Regions from separate parts of the Arthrobacter sp. LjRoot78 genome, predicted to be linked through region 1. Evidence: predicted binding sites of a transcription regulator. Region 1 holds the regulator's gene; each other region holds the start of a gene.
What was found. The regulator HrcA, encoded in region 1, represses chaperone genes, less so after heat shock. The targets are predictions, from matches to a motif close to TTNGCACTCGNNNNNNNCGAGTGCNAA.
Positions count from the first base shown of each region.

Region 2: the regulator HrcA is predicted to act here: its motif matches at 2,594-2,620, upstream of groL (chaperonin GroEL).
Region 3: the regulator HrcA is predicted to act here: its motif matches at 4,175-4,201, upstream of ACSQ1X_RS14565 (FmdB family zinc ribbon protein).

Region 1 covers NZ_CAXUTG020000001.1:2,432,491-2,439,886, reverse strand. The annotation lists gene lepA (translation elongation factor 4) at 1-94, shown strand, start outside; gene hemW (radical SAM family heme chaperone HemW) at 131-1,360, shown strand; gene ACSQ1X_RS11300 (DUF4870 domain-containing protein) at 1,404-1,823, opposite strand; gene ACSQ1X_RS11295 (DUF3097 domain-containing protein) at 1,969-2,820, opposite strand; gene hrcA (heat-inducible transcriptional repressor HrcA) at 3,081-4,094, shown strand; gene dnaJ (molecular chaperone DnaJ) at 4,189-5,316, shown strand; gene ACSQ1X_RS11280 (16S rRNA (uracil(1498)-N(3))-methyltransferase) at 5,319-6,095, shown strand; gene ACSQ1X_RS11275 (GerMN domain-containing protein) at 6,101-7,063, opposite strand.
Region 2 covers NZ_CAXUTG020000001.1:841,963-849,358, reverse strand. The annotation lists gene ACSQ1X_RS04040 (RNase H family protein) at 1-630, opposite strand, end outside; gene groL (chaperonin GroEL) at 785-2,413, opposite strand; gene ACSQ1X_RS04030 (ABC transporter substrate-binding protein) at 2,707-4,002, opposite strand; gene ACSQ1X_RS04025 (cold-shock protein) at 4,002-4,205, opposite strand; gene ACSQ1X_RS04020 (LytR C-terminal domain-containing protein) at 4,371-5,021, opposite strand; gene ACSQ1X_RS04015 (DUF3263 domain-containing protein) at 5,069-5,341, opposite strand; gene ACSQ1X_RS04010 (uracil-DNA glycosylase) at 5,617-6,384, shown strand; gene ACSQ1X_RS04005 (siderophore-interacting protein) at 6,400-7,239, shown strand; gene ACSQ1X_RS04000 (threonine/serine ThrE exporter family protein) at 7,255-7,396, opposite strand, start outside.
Region 3 covers NZ_CAXUTG020000001.1:3,135,255-3,142,650, forward strand. The annotation lists gene ACSQ1X_RS14535 (ABC-F family ATP-binding cassette domain-containing protein) at 1-428, opposite strand, end outside; tRNA gene ACSQ1X_RS14540 (tRNA-Ala) at 533-605, opposite strand; gene ACSQ1X_RS14545 (hypothetical protein) at 810-1,766, opposite strand; gene ACSQ1X_RS14550 (GNAT family N-acetyltransferase) at 1,911-2,528, opposite strand; gene galU (UTP--glucose-1-phosphate uridylyltransferase GalU) at 2,535-3,440, opposite strand; gene ACSQ1X_RS14560 (5-formyltetrahydrofolate cyclo-ligase) at 3,553-4,149, shown strand; gene ACSQ1X_RS14565 (FmdB family zinc ribbon protein) at 4,288-4,527, shown strand; gene cpaB (Flp pilus assembly protein CpaB) at 4,672-5,400, shown strand; gene ACSQ1X_RS14575 (AAA family ATPase) at 5,439-7,396, opposite strand, start outside.

The sequences.
Region 1 (7,396 bases):
GCGGATGAAGATGGTGGGCCGCGTCGAGGTTCCCCAGGAAGCCTTCATCGCCGCGCTGACCACGGACGAATCCAAGGACAAGGCCAAGAAGTAGTGATGACCGTCGCCGCAACCCTGCGGAGCCGCCGCAATGCCTAGCGTTCTTCCCCTGGGTGACCCGGCGCCGTCGGACGGTCTGCTGCCTCCCCAAGCAGCAGACGGTGCGGCGGACCGGGCCTTCGGGCTCTACGTGCACATCCCGTTCTGCGCCGTCCGCTGCGGTTATTGCGACTTCAACACCTACACCGCAACTGAACTTGGCGGCGGTGCGTCCCAGGATGCGTATGCCTCCACCGCCATATCCGAGGTGAGGCTGGCCGCGGAGGTGCTCAAAACCTCCGGGCTACCGGACCGTCGCATGAGCACTGTCTTCTTCGGCGGCGGCACGCCCACGTTGCTCCCCGCAGAAGACCTCGCCCGGATCCTGGGCGCCGCCATCGAGGTATGGGGGCTGGAGCCCGGGGCTGAAGTCACCACCGAAGCCAATCCGGATTCCGTCACCCCTGAATCGCTCCAGCTGCTGGCTGATGCCGGCTTCACCCGCGTGTCCTTCGGGATGCAATCAGCAGTTCCGCACGTGCTCAAAGTCCTGGACCGCACGCACACGCCCAGCCGCGTGCCGCAGGTGGTGCGGTGGGCGCGGGAGGCGGGACTGGCCGTGAGCCTGGACCTGATCTACGGAACACCGGGGGAGTCCCTGGCCGACTGGCGGTACTCGCTGGAGACCGCGCTGTCCTATGAGCCGGACCATATCAGCGCCTATGCGCTCATCGTGGAGGACGGCACCAAACTGGCAGCCCAGATCCGCCGCGGTGAAGTCCCTGGAATCGACGACGACGACCACGCCGACAAATACGAACTCGGCGATCAGCTGATCGGCGAGGCAGGGCTGAGCTGGTACGAGGTCAGCAACTGGGCGCGCACACCGGAGCAGGCCTGCCGGCACAACCTGGCGTACTGGCGTGGTGACGACTGGTGGGGGATCGGCCCCGGTGCGCATTCACATGTCGGCGGAGTCCGCTGGTGGAACGTGAAGCACCCTACGGCGTACGCGGGGAGGCTTTCCGGCGGCGTGTCGCCGGCGGCGGGCCGGGAAACGCTCGACGCCGAAACCCGGAACGTCGAGCGGGTCATGCTCGAAGCCAGGCTCAGCAGCGGACTCGATGTGTCCGGGCTGGGAACGTCCGGCCAGCACGCCGTCGCCGGGCTGATCGCGGATGGCCTGGTGGATCCCGTGTCGGCCTTCCGCGGACGGCTGGTGCTCACCTTGAAGGGCCGGCTGCTTGCCGACGCCGTGGTGCGAAGGATCCTGCCCGACTGAGCGCACCCGGCCGGTGCTCGAAGCCGGTGTTCGATTGTGCCGGTTACTTGATCCAGCGCAGGTTGAAGTCGTAGCGGTGCGGCTGGCCGCGGTTCACATGGATCCCGGCTGCCACGGAGAAGCACGTCACGGCGATCCAAATCAGTGTGGCCAGCACCGCGAAGATGTTCCCCACCACCGGCAGCAGCACCAGGATGTTGCAGATGACTGCAGCGATCGTGGGAGGCAGGGTGAAGTTCAGCGCTTCCTTGGATTCCTGCGCCGTGAACGGTCCGCGGTCCTTGAAAATCAGGTAGATCAACAGCGACGGGACGCACCCAAGGATGCCGCCGAAGTGCGCGAGGGTTGCCCACTGCCGGTCTTCGTTGGCCGTCAGCGGCAGGGCGTTGGCGGGGACACCATGATACTGGGGCTGGCCATGGCCGGCCTGGTTGTCCCGTTGTTCACGTGCGTCTTCTGCCAAGGTGTCGTCCTTCGGATTGCAGTGGTGCGGTGGTTCCCGGATAAGCGGACGCTGCCACAGGAGCAACAACCGCCTTATCAAGAATACTGGGTCGGGGGTGCATTCGGAGAGTTCGACTTCCGCCTAACGCACTGGTAACTTCCGCCTAGGGCACCGTGAGGAAGTCGATGACCTCTTCCACGCGGCCCAGCAGGGACGGTTCCAGGTCGGCGTAACTACGCACCGCCCCCAGCAGCTTCTGCCAGCCGAGGCCAATGTCTTCCTTAGTCTCGTGCGGCCAGCCGAAGGCTGTCAGGATCCCGGTCTTCCAGTCCACGCCCCGCGGAATAACCGGCCACGCGTCGATGCCGAGCACTGCCGGCCGAATGGCCTGCCACACATCCACATAGGGATGGCCCACGATGAGGACGTTGCCCGCAGCGCCCGGGGACGCCATCACGGCATCGGCGATCCGTGATTCCTTGGAATTGGCAACCAAGTGGTCCACCAGCACTCCCAGCCGCCGGCCCGGACCCGGCCGGAATGCGGCTACCGCAGCCGTAAGATCGTCAATTCCGTGCAAGGGCTCGACGACGATGCCCTCCACCCTGAGGTCGTCACCCCAGACCTTTTCCACAAGTTCGGCGTCGTGTTTGCCTTCCACCCAGATGCGGCTGGCCTTGGCCACCTGGGCGCGCTGGCCTGCCACCCGCACGGATCCGGAGGCCGTCCTGCCGGATGTGCCGGAGGCTGCCTGGGCGCGCGGTGCCGGGGGCATCAGCCGGATCGGCAGGCCCTCCAGGAGGAACCCGTAGCCAAGTTGGAACGTGCGGGACTTCCCGCGCCGGTCCTCCAGGGCAACAACATGCATCCCGCCGGACTTCTCCACCCTGGTGACGGCGCCCACCCAGCCGGACTGCACGTCTTCCAGCACCATGCCGCGTTCAACCGGCACTTCGGGAAGCTCGGTTTTCCGGGGAGCCGTGATGTCCTGCGGGCCCCAGTTCTGGTACGACATCGGATAGACACAACCTTGCGCTAGAAAAAGTGAACACAGAAAGTGAAACAGGAGAAGGGGAACAGCGGCGCCCGTGGCGTCACGGAGGTGCATGTCCTGTCCTGCTCCGGAGTTTCGCCCGGAGCGGTACCAATGCTAACAACGCGGCGACTCATATTAGACTGGTTAGCACTTAGACATGACGAGTGCTAACGGTAGACGGGATCTGGCAGGCGACAGAGCCGGTCCGCGGCCCGGGTGAAGCCGATCGGAGGTGGAGAATGAGCGAACCACGCAAGCTTGAAGTACTGCGCGCCATCGTGGAGGACTACGTCCATTCCCGCGAACCTGTGGGCTCCAAGGCCCTGGTGGAGAGGCACCATCTGGGGGTCTCCAGCGCCACGATCCGCAATGACATGGCGGCCCTGGAAGATGAGGGCCTAATCACGGCGCCGCACACCAGCGCCGGGCGCATCCCCACGGATAAGGGCTACCGGCTCTTCGTCGACCAGATTTCCGCCGTCAAGCCGCTGTCGCAGGCGGAACGCCGGGCCATCCAGACGCTGCTCGAAGGATCGGAAGACCTGGACGACGTCCTGGAACGCACGGTGCGGCTGCTGTCGCAGCTGACCAACCAGGTGGCCGTGGTGCAGTATCCGCACCTCAGTCGTGCCATGGTGCGGCACATCGAGTTCGTGCTGCTGGCGCCGCGCCAGGTCCTCACCGTCCTGATTGCGGACACCGGAAAGGTCGAGCAGCGGGTCATCGACGTCGGCCAGGAACTCAGCGACGAGGCCCTTGCCGGCCTTCGCTCACGGTTCCTGAAAAGCCTGTCGGGGACGCCGCTGAGCCTGCTCCCGCAGGCGCTGCCCGCCGTCGTCGCAAGCTGCGAACCGGCACGCCGGCACGCCGCCCAGGCGCTGGCCCGCGGCCTGGATGCCCTGGCCAGCAGCACCCGCGAAGAGCGGATGGTCATGGCCGGCACCGCCAACCTCGCGCGGTCCAACGTTGACTTCCCGCTGAGCATCGGCCCGGTCCTCGAGGCGCTTGAGGAACAGGTGGTCATGCTCCGCCTGCTCAGCGAAATGGCGCAGGACCCCCGCGGCGTGACCGTCAGCATCGGCCGGGAGAATCCCTACGACGGCCTCGCGGAAGCCTCGGTGGTGGCCACAGGCTACGGGCCCGGTTCCAGTGCCAAGGTTGGCGTCCTTGGCCCCACCCGGATGGACTATCCCACCACCATGGCCGCGGTCCGTGCCGTGGCACGCTACCTTTCCAGGATCCTCGGGCCGTGACCGGCCCTTCATCAGCCAACCCGGCCTCCGTGTCCCGGCTTCCGGGGTGCGGCAGCAGCATCACAGGCAGTACAACCAGGAAGAGATACGAACTTTGAGCAGCCACTACGACGTTCTTGGAGTCTCACCCGAAGCGACGGGCGAAGAGATCAAGAAGGCCTACCGAAAGCTTGCGCGCACTTTGCACCCGGACGTGAACCCCGGTGAGGATGCCTCGGACCGCTTCAAGGCTGTCACGCACGCCTATGAAGTGCTGTCCGATCCGCAGAAGCGCCGCGTCTACGACACCACCGGCAACGAGAACGGCACCGATAACGGTTTTGGCGGCGCCGGCTACTCGGGACAGGGCTTCGCCTTCCAGGACATCTTCGACACCTTCTTCGGTGCGGGCGGCTCATCCGGACCTGCCTCGCGTGTCCGCCGGGGGCAGGATGCCCTCATCAGCGTCCGCATCGACCTCCGCGACGCCGTCTTCGGCGTCAACAAGAAGCTCGAAGTGGACACTGCCGTAACGTGCCCCACCTGCGAGGGTTCCTGCTGCCAGCCCGGGACCCACCCCGTGCGCTGTGACATCTGCGGGGGCAGCGGCCAGGTCCAGCGGGCCGTCCGTTCCATCCTGGGCCAGGTCATGACGGCGGCGCCCTGCGGCTCCTGCGAAGGCTTCGGAACCGTCATCAAGGATCCCTGCAATGAATGCAACGGGCAGGGCCGCATCCGCAGCCGGCGTTCGCTGACGGTCAAGGTCCCTGCCGGCGTTGCCACCGGAACCCGGATCCAGCTTGGCGGCCAGGGCGAAGCCGGCCCTGCCGGCGGACCCTCCGGCGACCTGTATGTGGAGATCCGGGTCAACAATGACGCGACGTACGTACGCGACGGCGATGACCTTCACGCGACCCTGCACATCCCGATGACTGCCGCAGCCCTTGGCACCGAACTCAGCCTCGACACCTTCGACGGCCAGCAGGAAATCGACGTCAAGGCGGGCACCCAGTCCGGTGAGGTCATCACCCTTCGCGGGCTCGGCGTCACCCACCTCCGGGGCTACGGCCGCGGCGATCTGAAAGTGCACCTGCAGGTCGAGACCCCGGCCAAGCTTGATGCCGCGCAGGAAGACCTGCTGCGGCAGCTCGCGAAACTCCGTGGCGAGCAGTACACCGAAGGGAAACTCTCCGCCAGCGGCGGTGTCTTCGCCAAGCTGCGGGACCGGCTCGGTAACCTGTAGCGGTGAGCAACCCTGTCTTTTTCGCAACCCCGGGAGCCCTGGACCACCAGGTTCCCGGTTCGCACTTTGTCCTCGAGGGCGCAGAGGCGAGGCACGCGGTCACCGTCAAGCGGATTGCCGTGGGGGAATCCGTTGACATCGCCGACGGCGCCGGCAAAAGGCTCACCGGCACGGTCGCCGCCGTTGGCCAAGGTGAACTGACGGTGGAGTGTTCAGTCCTCGACACGGAGGAGCGCCCGGACCTCCGCCTGGTCCTGGTCCAGGCACTGGCCAAAGGGGACCGGGACGAACTCGCCGCAGAAACCGCCACCGAACTGGGGATCGACGCGATCATCCCGTGGCAGTCCGAACGCTCCATCGTCCGGTGGAAAGGCGAACGGGCCGCGAAGGCCCACGCCAAATGGCAGTCCGTGGTGACCGCAGCCGCCAAACAGGCGCGGCGGGCTTGGATTCCTGAAGTCCGTGCCGCCGTCGACGGTGCCGGACTTCAGGCCGCAGTCTCCGCCGCGGACCTGGCCATCATCCTCCATGAGGATGCCGTGCGTCCGCTGCGGAGCGTGCTCGAGGCGTGGTGCGAGAACAACGCCGGGGCACCGGAGCCGGGGCCGCGCGAAATCCTGCTGATTGTGGGGCCCGAAGGGGGCATCAGTCCGCGGGAGGTTACCAGGCTGTGCGGGGCCGGTGCCGTGACGGCGCTCCTTGGCCACCATGTACTGAGGTCATCCACGGCAGGACCGGCCGCCACGGTGCTCGCCAGCGACATCCTGGGTCGCTGGTAGCCCCGCTAGGAAACCTTGAAACCGCGGGAGTCCACGTTCAGTTCCCGGTCGGGGTTCCCCGGGTCGACCTGGAATACCCGGATCTCATAATTTCCCGGCGCCAGGTTGACATTCATCGAGAAAAGTCCGGACTGTGCCTGGTCTGCCGAGGCAGTGACTTCGCCGCCCAAATAGGCGGTCTTGTCGCTGCTGCCGTCGACTTTCAGGATTTTCCACCGAAGTTTGCCCCCGGGCAGCGTGCTCCGTCCGCTGATCTTGACGCTGCCGTCGGGGACGCCCACACCTTCCTGGGGATCGATGATCCAGACCGGGGCCACCATGCCTGCCCCGCGCGGAGTGGGACTGCCCAGCCGAACGTGGTTGAAGGCGAGGTAATCGGTGTGCCCGTCAACCAGGATGACCACCTGGATTTGCTGGCCCGAGTCCACCAGCCCTGAGCTCGCTCCCGCGGCCGTTGCCGTGTAGACCAGCTGCTGGATGGCCCGCTTGGCCATGTCCTCGTCGAGGTTGCTGTTGAAGGCATCCGGTGAGACGTCCACCGTGATGACGTTCTTGCCGGAGATCGACGTTGCCAGCTTCTTCGGGTTTTGCCACGGGGTAAAGAAGTCGGGATCCAGCGGCTTGTCCGACATCATGGAGCGCAGGGCCCTGGTGACAGGGTTTTCCTGCTCCGGGACATCCCGGAATTCGCGGTACAGGTAGACGTTCTCGTTGCTGCGGCCGATCCAGTACACGGGTGCCTTGTTGGAAGCCTGCGTGGTTTCCAGTGGGGCACTCGTGCTGGGAACGCCCGCGGTGGCGGATCCGGTGACTGTCTGGGGGGTGCTGGCAGCGGTGTTCAAGGACGGCTGGGGAGTGGCGACGCAGGAGGACAGCACCATGGCAGCGGGCAGCACAAACAGGAGCACTGCGGAACGTGTCCGCCCGCCTCCTGCTGTCTGCCGGCGTCGTGGTTTCCTGGTCTCCATGGTGATCCCGGTACCTGCCCTGTCCTGATAAACGTTGCCGATGAAGTGGTTCAAGACGGGCGAAAGCCCGCGATGGATTCCAGCATTACATAGAGTCCCAGGCGCCCTGCGGCGTTTGCGGACGGATTGCCGAACTGCAACGGGAACGATACGAGGCCGATACGAAGTTGATACCTAATGACGGGAATCTGCAACGAAGCGGTCGCGGCCAAACGCCCGGCAGCCACGCCCCGCGGCCCCCGGACGGCTTACTGGCGTAAGATATAAGGACTCGGCCGCGCACGGAGTCCGACGCTGAAGCAGCGGGAGCGAAGTGATCGGCCAGAGAAACAA
Region 2 (7,396 bases), 1.6 Mb from region 1:
CGGCCCGGGCTGCGCGAACGGATCCGTCTCCAGCTCACTGAATAGGTCAGGTTCGGTGAAAAGGTCCGGCTGATTGCGGCTTCCGGCCAGGGTGAGGGACTCCTGGCGCTGCGGCACCCTGGGCGCGGCCTGCGTGGAGGCGCCTCCTTCGCGGACAAGCCCGGCGCGGACAAACCCCGGCCCCGACCGCACTGCGATGCCCTGCTGATAGGAGGTTGCCGCAGCCCGCGCGCGGTCGTCGGCGGCCTCGTTGAGATCGTGCCCGGCGTGGCCGCGGACCCATTCAAAGCGGTACTTGCGTCCGTTCAGTGCCTGGTCGATTTCCCGCAGGATCTCCACGTTCAGGACCGGCTTGCCGTCAGCCTTCCGCCAGCCCTTGCGCTTCCAGCCGGGCATCCACTTGGTGACCGAGTTGATGACGTACTGGCTGTCGCAAAGAATATGCAGCTCCTCCTCGGGGAGGTGCGCGGTGCAACGGAAAAGATCCAGCACGGCCATCAGCTCGCCCTGGTTATTCGTGCCGTGCGGCCAGCCGCCGGCCCGCCAGCAGTCATCGTTCACGTACCAGGCCCATCCGGCCGGACCGGGGTTTCCTAAAGCCGAACCGTCGGCTGCTGCAGTAATCGTCACCGCACTATCCTGCCAGACCCGCCCGACATTGTGGTTTCCGGCGATTCACGGCCGCGGCGGGCGGGGCCTTCGCCAATGTTCCTCCGAACGCAAAAGTGCGGCCCCCTCGACATGAGGGGGCCGCACTCAGGTGCGCTAGGCGCGGTTGGGCAGGTTAGAAACCGCCCATGCCGCCCATCTCGTCGCCGCCACCCATGGCCGGAGCGTTCTTCTCCGGCTTGTCGGCCACAACGGCCTCGGTGGTGAGGAAGAGGCCCGCGATGGAAGCAGCGTTCTGCAGGGCAGAGCGCGTTACCTTGACGGGGTCGTTGATCCCGGCAGCCAGCAGGTCAACGTACTGTCCGGTTGCGGCGTTCAGACCGTGACCGGCGGGCAGGCCGCGGACCTTGTCGACAACAACGCCCGGCTCCAGGCCGGCGTTGAAGGCGATCTGCTTCAACGGTGCGTCGATGGCAACGCGGACGATGTTGGCGCCCGTTGCTTCGTCGCCTTCGAGCTGCAGGTTGGCGAATGCCTTGGCGCCGGCCTGGATGAGGGCAACGCCACCACCGGCAACGATGCCTTCTTCAACGGCAGCCTTCGCGTTGCGGACAGCGTCCTCAATGCGGTGCTTGCGTTCCTTGAGCTCAACTTCGGTAGCGGCACCGGCCTTGATGACTGCAACGCCGCCGGCCAGCTTGGCCAGGCGTTCCTGCAGCTTCTCGCGGTCGTAGTCCGAATCGGAGTTCTCGATCTCGGCGCGGATCTGGGAAACGCGGCCGGCGATCTGGTCGGCGTCGCCGGCACCTTCGACGATGGTGGTCTCGTCCTTGGTGACAACAACCTTGCGTGCCTTGCCCAGGAGTTCGAGGCCGGCGGTCTCAAGCTTGAGGCCGACTTCCTCGGAGATGACCTGGCCACCGGTGAGGATGGCGATGTCCGCGAGCTGCGCCTTGCGGCGGTCGCCGAAGCCCGGAGCCTTGACGGCAACGGACTTGAAGGTGCCACGGATCTTGTTGACGATCAGGGTGGCCAGGGCCTCGCCCTCGATGTCTTCGGCAATGATCAGCAGCGGCTTGGAAGACTGCATGACCTTTTCGAGGACAGCAACCAGTTCCTTGACGTTGGAGATCTTGGAGTTGACGATCAGGATGTACGGATCCTCGAGGACCGTTTCCTGGCGCTCAGCGTCGGTGACGAAGTAAGCGGAGATGTAGCCCTTGTCGAAGCGCATGCCTTCGGTGAGCTCAAGCTCGAGGCCGAAGGTGTTGGACTCCTCGACGGTGATAACACCTTCCTTGCCGACCTTGTCCAGTGCTTCAGCGATCAGCGCGCCGATTTCGTCGTCACCTGCAGAGATGGAAGCCGTGGCGGCGATCTCTTCCTTGGTTTCGATTTCCTTGGCGGAAGCGAGCAGCTCGGTGGTGACGGCTTCAACAGCCTTCTCGATGCCGCGCTTCAGGGACAGCGGGTCAGCGCCGGCCGCGACGTTGCGCAGGCCTTCCTTGACCAGGGCCTGTGCGAGCACGGTGGCCGTGGTGGTGCCGTCGCCAGCGACGTCATCCGTCTTCTTGGCAACTTCCTTGACCAGCTCGGCGCCGATTTTTTCGTAAGGATCGTCCAGCTCGATCTCCTTGGCGATGGAAACACCATCGTTGGTGATCGTGGGGGCGCCCCACTTCTTTTCGAGGACGACGTTGCGTCCACGCGGGCCGAGGGTGACCTTGACGGCGTCGGCGAGGATATTCAGGCCCCGCTCAAGACCGCGGCGTGCCTCTTCATCAAATGCAATGATCTTGGCCATAACGGCAGTAGTCCTTTCGGGACAGTCGTTAAGAATGAACCTTCACTGCGGTGCCCGCGACGGACGACCCTTCACCGGCGGCCTCTGTATGCCGCGCGGATGGGATCTCACCCCAGCAAGGTATTTCTTTCGCTCCTTGTCCTTCCCGCTGTCCGCGGCCGGCCGGAACCGGGCGTCGAATTAGCAGTCAGTCCGTGGGAGTGCTAAGTCAATAATTAGCACTCCCCCGGGGAGAGTGCAAGCAGGTATTGCGCAGAAAGGCCCTGCTGCAGCCCCCGCTACGCTAGGAGCGATCAGCCGCCGGCACGGGCGGCGGTTTCGCTTCCGCTCATCCGGGCCCTGTTATCTGCGGCGTAGGTGAACACCATGTAGTTGGCGCTGGTGACGTCCCCGGTGGCATCGAAGCCGATCCGCCCGGATTCGCCGTCGTAATCCGCAGGCTTACCGGCCTTGAGTGCGTCGGCACATTCTTTGTAGCTCCTGCACGGTTCAACCGTGCCCGCGTCCTGCTGCCCGGAGACCGCAATCAGCTTGGCAGCGATGGAGGAGCCGGCGTCGTCCTGCGCCGCGGCAGCCGCGATGGCGGCCAGGTTGACGGCGTCGTAGGTTTCCGCGGCGAACGTCATGTCCTTGAGGCCGGGATCAACCGCCACAAGTTCCCCCTGGAAGTGCGCCGAGGGGAAGACTCCCGGCAGAATTCCGCGGGCACCATCAAGAGCCTTTGACCCCAGGGCGGAGCCGTACTGGTTGATGGCGCCGTCACTGAGGATCAGTTTGTTGCCCGCGAGACCCGCGTTGTTGAGTTCCGCTATTGCGCCCTGGGCGCCGGCGCGGGCCACGAGGATGACGGCGTCCGGGCCGGCGGCCTTGGCGGCTGCGGCCGCCTGCTGTGCCTGGCCGGCCGTGAATCCCGCCTCCGCCACCGTGCCGATGCCTGCTGCCTTCGCTGCGGCGGCGACGGCCACGGAGACGTCCTTGCCGTAAAGGCCGTCCTCGTGAAGGACCGCTATTGTCCGGGCGCCGCTGTCCTTGGCCAGCTTGACCAGCACTGGCGCCTGGGCCACGTCGGCTGCCGAAGTGCGGAAGTAGTATCCGCCACTCCTGTACCGCGTGAGCCCGTGCGCGGCGTTCGCCGGCGAGATAATGGCCACTTTGGCCCGCGACAGGACATCGATTGCCCCCGGGGCGCGGCTCGAGTCAGTGGGACCGATGACCACGTCCGCCTTGGCCGCCACGAGTTCCTTGGCCTGCGAGGAGGTGTCCTCACTGATTTTTTCGGGAAGCAGTTCCACCGGCCGCCCCTTGTGGCCCCCTGCGGCGTTAATCTCCTGGACCGCAAGTTTTGCGGCGGCCAGCTGGGAGGAGTTCAGGAAGGACTGTTTTCCGGTGTTGTCCAGGATCAGGCCTATGCGCAGTGTGCCGTCGCCATTGGCGTCGACCGTATCAACCCGTACGTTGCCGCTCTGGCCGGAGCAGCCGGCCAAGGCGAACGCCGTTGCTGCGGCAAGGACCGCCGCCGAAACCAGCCGCGGCCGCGCCCGACCGGAGCGGGCAGGAATGCCTGGGCCATGCACTGCCGCGGGCAGCATCAGGCCGGCCGGACGTTCTCTGCCTGGGGACCCTTCTCGCCTTCGCCGACTTCGAACTGCACCCGCTGCCCTTCATCCAGGGCGCGGTAGCCCTCACCCTCGATGGCCGACCAGTGGACGAAGACATCGTCTCCGGAGTCGTCAACGGTGATGAAGCCGTAGCCTTTTTCGGCGTTGAACCATTTGACGGTTCCCAATGCCATGGTGCCCACTTTCGGTTGCTTCTGTTCGGCCCACGTCACTGTGCGCCATCGGTACGGTCCGCATCCAAACGCGGCGCCCGGAATCACTTTAGCCATAGCCGTTTGCCGGGGGCAGGACCCCGTCCTGCGAGCCCCTAATAGTTATTCAGGCGTAACCGAAATTCCTTACTCGAAACCGGGTCCGAGGACCACGACCAGCGGCATCTGGAACTCGGCGGAGTCCACCAGTGTGGTGATGTTCAGAAGCTCGCCGAGCGCCTCGGCGTTCGCTTTTTGCTCAGCCCCGCTGTAGTAGATCACAGACGACTTCTGGGGCATTCCGCCCCAGTTACCAACCGGTCCCAAAGCCCACCCGTCCCCGGCCACGGTGGCGCTGACGCGGCCGGCCAGCCCGGCTGTGGTGGTCCCGTTGTAGACGGCCACGGCCTGGGTCTTGTCAACAGCCTGCGCGTCGGCGGAGGGCACTGCGGAGGAAGTGCCGCTGTTCGCGAGCGACTCGCTGGCGGAGGGGGTCGCGCTTGGCTCCGCGCTAGGCTCGGCGCTCGGGGATTGGGAGGTTTGCGACGCCTCGGTGGAAGGGGAAGCCGAGGGGCTCTCCAAGGCGGACCCTGCCGCCAGCAGCGGGGTGCCGGTGGGAACGAATCCCAGCTTGGGCAGGAACAGGAAGGCAACCAGGCCGATGGCGAGCGCCACAACGCCGACGGCCAGGATGGGTCCCAGACGGCGCCGGGGAGCATCGGAGGCGACCCGGTGGACACCCTGTCGTGAAGAGGCCTCCGGGACCCTGTCGAATTCATCCCGAGCGTATTTGGTCATGGTAAAACGATGTCCTTGGTGGTTTGCTGATTGCCCAGCCCCGACTGTTATGCGTCAGAGCCCAAACGGCGCGCCGTGCGCGCCCGTTGGCGTGACGTACGTAGTCTACGCAATCTCTTCACGAGCATGGGGTCGTGGGCCAGGGCGTCCTCGGTATCAATCAGCGTGTTGAGGATCTGGTAGTAGTGCGTGGCCGAGAGGTCGAACAGCTCACGAATGGCCTGCTCCTTGGCCCCTGCGTACTTCCACCACTGCCGCTCGAGGGCCAGCATCTGCTGGTCCCGCTCGCTCAGCCGTGAGCCCTGCTGCGGAGCGGGCACGAAGCCGTTCGCTGCCGCGCCTGGGCTGCCGGCGGCCGCAAGTGAGACGTCGTCGTGCACGGGTTCGGCCACGGCAAACTCCTTCACTCGATCCGGTCAAAGTCTTTTTCCATGGTACGGGCGAATAACACGCCTGTCATTTACGCAGTATGACGTGGCGGCGCGGAGGCGGGGCCTTTGACTGGTGCTGGCTCCCGGCGACGGATTTTCCGGGATCCTAGGTGAGTGTTGTCGTCCGCCGCCTCTGCTCCGGGCAGCACTGCGAGAATGGACTCGTGTTTGATTCTGAAGCTTTGTTCGAGCTGGAGCCTGCCGTGGAGGCTTTGGGTTTCGCTGAGATGGCGCAGTTGCCGCTGGACCGCCTGATGGCCGCGGACTGGGCGGCATCGCTGGCGCCGGTCGAGGCCGGGTTGCGCAGCGTCCTGGAGTACCTCGCTACTGAAGTGGCCGACGGGCACCAGGTGCTGCCGTCGCCGTCGAACGTGCTGCGCGCCTTCCAACAGCCGCTGGCCGGCGTCAAGGTCCTCATTGTGGGCCAGGATCCGTACCCGACCCCCGGCCACCCCATCGGCTTGTCCTTCGCAGTGGAGGGGCACACCCGGCCCATTCCGCGGAGTCTTGCGAACATCTATAAGGAAATGGAATCCGACCTCGGCCTTCCCGCCCGCGTCCACGGGGACCTCACGCGCTGGGCGGACCAGGGCGTCCTCCTCCTGAACCGTGTCCTGACAGTCCGTGCCGGAGCGGCCGGGTCCCACCGGGGTAAAGGCTGGGAACCGATTACGACGGCGGCAATCGCCGCCGTCGCCGGGCGCCGCGCTGCTGATGGCAGCCGGGCGCCCATCGTGGCTGTGCTGTGGGGCAAGGATGCCGAGGGCGTCCGCCCCTTGCTTGGGGATGCTCCCGTGCTTGCCAGTGCCCATCCCAGCCCGTTGTCGGCCGCGCGCGGATTCTTTGGGTCCCGCCCGTTCAGCAAGGCCAACGAGCTGCTCCGTTCGCAGGGATCGGAGCCCGTCGACTGGGAACTCCCGCCGGTCTCTTAGCCTAGGCTTACTTCCATGACTTCCCTCCCTGCCGCCACGTCAGCCAGCCGAAAATCGCGCCCCCAGACGAACCTTACGGTCCTCCGGCGCGAGGAACTCTCGCCGCACATGGTGCGGATCGTGGCCGGCGGCGAAGGCTTTTCCAGCTATGTGAACAACGATTACGTAGACCGTTACGTGAAGATCGCCTTCCCGCAGCCTGGCGTTGAGTACCCGATCCCCCTTGACCTGTGGGCCATCCGTGAGTCGATGCCCCGCGAACAATGGCCGCACACGCGGACCTACACTGTCCGCTGGGTGGACGTGGCAGCCCGTGAACTGGCCATCGACTTCGTGATTCACGGTGACGAAGGCCTGGCCGGCCCTTGGGCGGCCAATGCCCGGCCCGGCGACAGCCTGGTACTCACCGGGCCGGGGGGCGGCTACAACCCGGACCCGGCCGCCGACTGGCACCTTTTCGCCGGTGATGAGGCGGCCCTTCCGGCCATCGCCGCCGCGATTGAGTCGCTTCCGCCTGAGGCGCGCGGACTCGCGTTCCTGGAAGTGGACAGCGACGCAGAGATGCAGCCCATCACCGCCCCGGCCGGCCTGCAGATCCAGTGGCTGCCGCGCAACGGCACGCCTGCCGGCGGCAGCGGGCTCCTGGTCAGCGCTGTGCGCGATGCCGAGTGGCCGGAGGGCAGGGTGCAGGTCTTCGCCCACGGTGAGCGGGGCAACATGAAGTCCCTTCGCGAAGTCTTCTTCCGTGAGCGCGGCCTTGAACGGGCGCAGGTATCGCTTTCGGGCTACTGGGCCACGGGACGCGTGGAGGACGACTTCCAGGCCGAGAAAAAGCTCCCGATCGGCCAGATCTAGGGAAGCCTTCCCCGGTTAGCGGCGCCGGGCTCGGCGGCGTTCGTTACTGGCCAGGCTCCGCGTGAGCGGGCGGGCCAAAGTGTCGCCGAGGACGATTCCGGCGGCCACTCCCAGCACGATCGCCCCGGCGTTCAGCATGCCCCCTGCGCCCATCAGA
Region 3 (7,396 bases), 700 kb from region 1:
ATCCGCCGGGGGTAGTCCCAGCCGTCGAGGCGGTCCATGTCTTCGAAAAGTTCGGCCTGCCGGGCGATCAGCCGGTCAAGTTCTGCGCCGGCCGGGTCCCCGCCGATGGCCGAATCGATAGACGCCAGTTCAGCTTCCACTGCCTTGATGTCAGAGAACAGCCCATCCAGGACGTCTGTGATGGTTGATTCCCCGTTCAGTTCGGAGAACTGCGAAAAGTAGCCGATCCTTGTTCCCGGATCCACAGTGACGGTTCCGGACTCCGGGGAAATCCGGTCAAGGATCAGTTGGAGCATGGTGGTCTTACCGGAACCGTTCTTGCCGATGAGCCCCACCCTGTCACCCGGTTCGAGGCGGAAGTATGCCTCGCGCAAAATCTGGGTGTTATCGAATCGCACGCTGACGTCATGCAGCCGGACAAGGCTCATTGCTGCTGTCCTCTCGAGGGGTGGTTCGTGGGCGCGTGTTGCCGGACCGGCAATAAGAAAGCTCCCTGATCCGGCGCTGGCGCCGGATCAGGGAGCTTATTCTGTGGAGCTAAGGGGATTCGAACCCCTGACCTCTTCGATGCGAACGAAGCGCTCTACCAACTGAGCTATAGCCCCGGGCCGCTGCCATACCCTCGGAAACTCCGGGAACAGGCAAACCGGTGTCCCTAGGCTACAAACTATCGGCGCGCTTCGCCAGCCAGCTCCCGAATGTCTCACTTCCATAGCGGTGCTCGGGAACCAGGTCCCGGCCACGATGCGCGTGGCCTGGGCATAAGAAAGCCCCGGGCAGCAACCGGCTGCCCGGGGCGAAGAGGCTGGTTAGGCGCGGCGGCGCTGCAGGACGTCGTCCAGGTTGCTCAGGGCGCTCTGAGCCTTGGTCAGGGTCTTGGGAGCGCTTCCGCTGGCCGCCGGGGCGGCGGCCGGGCCCTGCTTGAGGGACGGTTTGCCCACGGCTTTCGGAGCTTCGGGCAGGTCCAGCGGCTCCGGGGCAGCCCGTTCTGCCTTGGCAGCTTCCACGTAGGTGGGCTTGGGAACGTCCACAGGCTCCCATTTGGCGTCCGTGTTGACGGCCGACCCTGGTGCGGCGGCAGTCCTCAGGGCGGTGTCGCCCGAGGCCCTGGCTTCGGCGAGGGCAGCTTCACGCAGTTCCTGGGCCGTCAGCGGCTTAACCTTTGGTTTGTTTCCCGCTTCGGCGTCGAAAAGTGGGCTTTCCGGGGCGTCCACGGCCGGTTCCCGGCTGGGACGCGGTACGGCTACCCGCATCTGCCGCTCCGGGGCAGTCATGGCTGCCGCGTTCATTCTGGCGCGCCGGTCCCGCACCGCCAGCCGCCGGAGCCAGACGACGGACGCTACAGCAGCCAAGAAGGCCCCGACAGGCAACCAGGACGAGCCCATCCCGAACATGAGGAAGATGCCTGCCACGAACCCGGTGAGCAGGGACACGAGCCCCACCAGCGCGAGCGCACATCGTCCGTACCGGATCCTCAGTGCGCCCGGGCGCGCCGTCACCGCACCCGGGCCGGCGGCGGGTGTCCGGGATCCCTGCGCGGATCCGGTGGCCTGCTTGGTTTCCATTGAGTTCTCCTGCTGGGCGGCCATTTTCATGACGTTTCCGGCTTGGGGGTCTGCGGGTTCGGCGAAGTTGATTTCGGACATCAGCTCGGCTGCGGGCTGGAGCTGATGCTGGCGGTTTCTCAGAACATACGGGGCCACCCACACAATCCAGAGCGCGACAGCGACAACAAGGATCACTGAGCTGCTAAGGGGGAAGTCCACATTCAAAACCGTATGAGTAATTGGCCGACAGCTCTGGCATTAGCTCCGGTGTGTCGCAGGGCAGCTGGCAATTCAATGGATTTATGACGGAAAACACAGGAGAACAACCTCGGGGGTGACTCCGGCAGCGGGCCAGCGTGTTGGTCAGGCCGGGCGGCTTCTCAACCACCTGGCCAGCAGCCCTTCGGGAACTTCCTCGGACGTCAGGGCGAACGAGCGGTGGTCCGCCCATTGGCCGTTGATGTGCAGGAACCGAGGCCGGTAGCCTTCGTCCCGGAAACCCAGCTTCTCCACAACCCGGAGGCTGGGCCCGTTTTCAGGCCGGATATTGATTTCCATCCGGTGCAGGCCGAGGCTGCCAAAGCAGTAGTCAGTGGCCATCGCAACAGCCGTGGGAGCAATTCCCCGGCCGGCACAGGACTTGTCCACCCAGTATCCAAGTGTGGCCATCATCGCCGATCCCCAGATGATGGACGACACCGTCAGTTGTCCAACGATGACTGGATCCCGACGGCCCGGAACACGCTCCGTGATCACGAAAGGCAGCGCCGTGGCCTGCGCAGCCTGGGCATTGAGGGACCTGACCATCTGCCGGTAGTCCGGCAGAGCCCCTCCGGGGGCCGGGTTCGAGGCCTCCCAGGGAGCCAGCCATTCAGAATTGCGGGAACGGACCGCCATCCATTCCTTGCGGTCCCGGTACCGGATGGGGCGCAGCACAATGTCGCCGCATTCCAGCGTCGCCGGCCAGATGCTGCCCCGCATGGGACGTTACTTGGCGAGGGAAGAGGTGAATTCCGGCAGCCACTCGCGCAGCCCGGGGCCGAGGTCGTCGCTGTCGCAGGCCAGCTGGACGCAGGCCTTGAGGTAGCTGAGCTTGTCGCCTGTGTCGTAGCGGCGGCCGCGGAACACCACACCGTAGACGCCGTATCCTTCGCCGTCCCCTGCAGCAAGTTCCTGGAGGGCGTCCGTCAGTTGGATTTCCCCGCCCCTGCCCGGTTCGGTGCGTTCGAGGACATCGAAGACCGCGGGGTGGAGGACGTAACGGCCGATGACGGCCAGGTTGGACGGTGCTTCGGCGGCGTCGGGCTTTTCCACGAGCTTCCGGATCCGTACGAAACCGTTCATGTCGGTTTCGTCGATGTCGGCACAACCGTACGCACTGATCTGGGATGGTTCCACTTCAATCAGCGCGACCACCGAGCCGCCGGTCTTGGCCTGGACTTCGATCATCTTGCTGAGCAGTTCGTCCCGCGCATCGATCAGGTCATCGCCCAGAAGCACCGCGAAGGGTTCGTATCCGACATGCTGCTTGGCGCGCAACACTGCGTGGCCGAGGCCCATGGGGTCGCCCTGGCGGACGTAGTGGATATCGCCGAGGTTGCTGGCGGCCTGGATGGCTTCGAGCTTGGTGGTGTCGCCCTTTGCTTCGAGGGTCGCCTCCAGCGACGGGACCCGGTCGAAGTGGTCTTCGAGGGCGCGTTTGTTCCGGCCGGTGATCATCAGGATGTCGGTGAGGCCAACGCTGACGGCCTCTTCGACGACGTACTGGATCGCGGGCTTGTCCACGACCGGCAGCATTTCCTTGGGCATGGCCTTGGTGGCCGGTAGGAACCTGGTGCCGAGTCCCGCAGCAGGAATGACAGCCTTGCGGACGGAAGTATTGGTGGTAGTCACTGGACTAATCTAGCGTCAGGGACCAAACATTGGGTAATTGCACTAACCGCCCGGGATGGCCTTTACCAGGGTCTCCGCAGGCGGGCCTCCTGACATGGAAGGACGGGCGTTGATGCCATCCAAGGACGAGATCCGCTCAGCCCACCGAATCCGGCGCGCAACAGTCCCTCCCGTCGGCCTTGAAGCCGCCGGGGCCGGTATCGCCCGTCACGGACTTCAGTGGGCCACCATGGTTGCCGCCGGTGAACGAAGCACTTTTGCCGTGTATCTGGGCGTGGGATTCGAGCCCCCCACGTTGCCGCTCATTGCCGCGCTTCACGGAACAGGGCACCGCGTTCTGCTGCCGGTCTGCCGCCCGGACCGCTCCCTCTCCTGGGTCTACTGGACCCCGGCGACCGACTTCGTCCGCAGCAGTTACGCCCCCATCGACGAGCCCGTCGGAGAACAGCACGGCATCGAGGCCATGCGCGACGCGGCCGGGATCTTCGTCCCCGCCACAGCAGTGGACCTGTCGGGTAACCGGATCGGACAGGGTGGGGGCTACTACGACAAGTTCCTCGCCGGTCTCGAACATGAGGGCCTGCCGGTGCCCGCGGCTGCGGTGGTCTTTGACGACGAAGTCCTTCCGGCCGGCAGCATCCCCGCCGAATCCTTCGACCGCAAAATCCCGGTGGCAGTCACACCGTCACGCCTCGCGCAGCTGATGTGAAGCCGGCTCGCAGCGGATGATAGAATTGGCACTCAGGCCCTGCGACTGCTAAGGGAAGGAACCTGCCGAGGAACAATCGGCGGTGATTCCTGCCAGGCAGCACGGGACCTGCTCGTTTGTCCCAGAGGAGGATTACCAGTGCCCACGTATGCATACGCCTGCAAGGACTGCAGCCACGCCTTCGAGATTGTGCAGTCGTTTACCGACAGCTCGCTCACCTCCTGCCCCGAATGTGAGGGGACCCTGCGCAAGAAGTTCAACAGCGTCGGCGTCGTCTTCAAGGGTTCCGGCTTCTACCGGACCGACTCACGCGACAGCAAGGGCAGCAGCGTCTCTCCCGCTCCGGCGGCCGTTCCCGCAGCCGCAGCCGCAAGCTGACTTAAACTCGGCGTCCGCTGCCGAATCTCGCGCAAAGCGCGAAGGGTGCCGGTCCGCTACTCATGGTGCGCTGCCGATGTCGGTTTTCCACATACGGCGTCCCCGGGCTGTCGCCGCGACGCGGCGCCTCCGTAGCCTCAAGGCATGCCATCCACCTTCCGCACCAACGGACGTTCATCGCCGCGGCAGAGCTTTCGGTCCGGACAGCCCGGCCGCCAGCGGCCGTCCGGCCTGCGACGCTTTCCGTCATGGTTCAACCGCCATCGCAGGCTGGTCGTCGCGCTTCTGCTGTGCGCCGCTGCCGGCATTTCCGTCCAGCAACTGACACCGGCACCCGCCCACACCGTCACTGCGCTGGCCTCCGCCCGTGACCTTCCCGCTGGAACCGCCCTCTCAAGCAATGAAGTGGTGCTGGTCGAGGTGCCACCAGGGATGATGCCCGCGGGGAGCTACGCTGACACCGCCGCCATTGTGGGCAAGCAGCTGGCTGCACCGCTGCGCAAAGGCCAGCTGATCTCCGATACGCAGTTGCTCGGGCCGGGCCTGCTGGCCGGCACTCCCCCGGGATCGGCCGCCGTGCCCCTGAGAATGGCGGACCCTTCGTCCATCCAGCTCGTGGCACCCGGCCAGCTCGTCAACATCGTCATGACGAACGGCACCGACTACGGCAAAGCAGCCGAATCGCAGGTGCTGGCGGCCTCGGTGCCCGTGCTCTGGACGTCCGGGCAGGGCGGGCAAACCGGACAATGGCTGGGCACCGGCGAAACCGAGGGGCTCATCGTGGTTGCAGCGGATCCGGACCAGGCGCGCCGGCTCGCCGGCTCCTCAACGCAGGGCAAACTCTTCTTCGTCATGGTGGGAGCACCGGGCTAGCTGCGCTCGGACCGGCACGCTCCCCTGCCTACGGGAAGTCACCCCCAGTGCGGCGGTTTCTGTTCCTGCAGCCAGGCATCATGGTCGTAGTCGGAGCCCTGATCGCCCCAGCGCTTCGGGTCATCCTCGGAGGCCTTGTTGGGCAGCACTCCTGAAGGAACGCCGGCGCCGGCCGTCTGCGGGGTCCTGTCGGGCGCTACCCTCTCGGGCGCTATCCTGCCAGGCACCGAATTGTCCGCCTCACGGTGCGTAGCCCCGTGGCTATCCGCTGCGCTGTTGTTCATGTCCATGCCGTTGTCCTTGATACTTTCCACTGCCTTGGTGCGGGTCCTGAAGGACTCCTCCGGCTCGGTGCCGCCCTGTTCCAAGGATACCGAGTGCCGGTCCGGAGCGGCGGATTCGCCGGAAGCGCCCGGCTCTCCGCTGCCACCGTTGCCGGAGTCGCCGCTGCCGGAATCGGCTTCCTCTGCGGCCCCGCTGCGCCGGTCGGCGCTGTTCAGGGTCAGGTTGTCCACGTCGTCCTCGAAGAACGCCTGCGAGGAGGACGTGAAGCCGGTGACAGCCGGCTTCTCCAGCCCCAGGTAACCGCCGATCCGGTCGGCGCAAGCGGACGGGTCCGTAAACACCTCGATGGTCCACAAGGGCATGTAGCGCCAGCCCAGTCGTTCCAGCAGCTGAGGGCGGAGCCTGCTCCGTTCACGGACGCTCATCCGCCGGTACTGCTCGGTTCCGTCGGACTCGATGGCCACCGGCCGGGGGATGTCGGCTTCGTCATGGCCGATGGAATGCACCGGGTCCGCGGCCGCGGCCACGTCAAGCACACCGTCGTATTGGTGCCAGACCCGTGCTCCCCGGGCACGCAGCCTGTCACCCAGGTCTGCCACCAGGGGGTCGGCCCCGAGTGCCTGCTCGCTCGCTGCGGCGCGGGACGCCGGCGTCCCCAGATCAGTGTTGCCGGCTATCTCGCGGTTGAGCAGTTCATAGAAGTCGAGGGCGCCGTGGCTGAGGCGGGTGACGTCCAGGTCCTCCGGCTTGAAGCACGTCAGCACATGCAGGGAGCGCCGGGCACGGGTCATGGCGAGTGCGAATTTCGCCCGGCCGCCCTCGGCGGACAACGGACCGAAATTGTGCAGCGCGCGGCCGTGCGGCGTCCGGCCATAACCCGGCGAGAAGATCACGTGGTCCCGGACCAGGCCCTGGGCCCGTTCCAGGTCCACCACACGGAAGGATTCGGGTCCCGCGCTGAAGAAGCTCGCCAGCAGCGGGTAGTTGGGCAGTTGAAGGCGGATGGCCTCGCCGATCCGGGCGGCATGGCGGAGGCTGGCCGTGACCACTGCGAGGGAGGTCCGCGGGCGCAGGCGTGCATGCTCAAATACGAGGCCCACCACCCGGTTCACCTCGGCCACGGCGGATTCAACGCCTTCCTGGTCGGCGCTCGGAAGTCCGGTGCCATCCGGCAGGTATTCCACGAGCAACGCACGGTCAAGCCCGGTGGCCGTCTGTCCCTCAGGGAGCCGGTGAAGGCGGCCGTCGTAGAAACTCTTGCTCAGCTGCAGCACGAGCTCCTCGTCAACTGCCCTGTAGGCGGAGGTCAGACGCCGGGTCGGCAGCACCGCGGACAAGGCCGTGTAGGCACTCTCGACCGCCTGATGGGCCGTCTCGCCGGCAGCCAGCCGCTCGACGCCCACCGTGAAGGTTCGTGGGCTTGCGATTTTGTCGTCGCCAAAGGCAATGACCTGCCTGGCCCGGGCGATGGCCGGAAGGACAGCCTGGAGGGAGGTCGCTTCGGCATCGAGGATGACCACGGCGTCGAACTTCTGCTGCGCCGGCAGCAGTCCGGTCATGAGGTAGGGGCTCACGGACCACACGGGAACCAGCATGGGAACCAGTGCCGGGGCCTGCGCCGTGAGGGCGGCCAACGTGACCCGGCCGTCCTTCAGGAGGCTCCGGAGCAGGTCCGCCTGCCGCGGGTTCTCGGCAATACCGGCGCGCCACC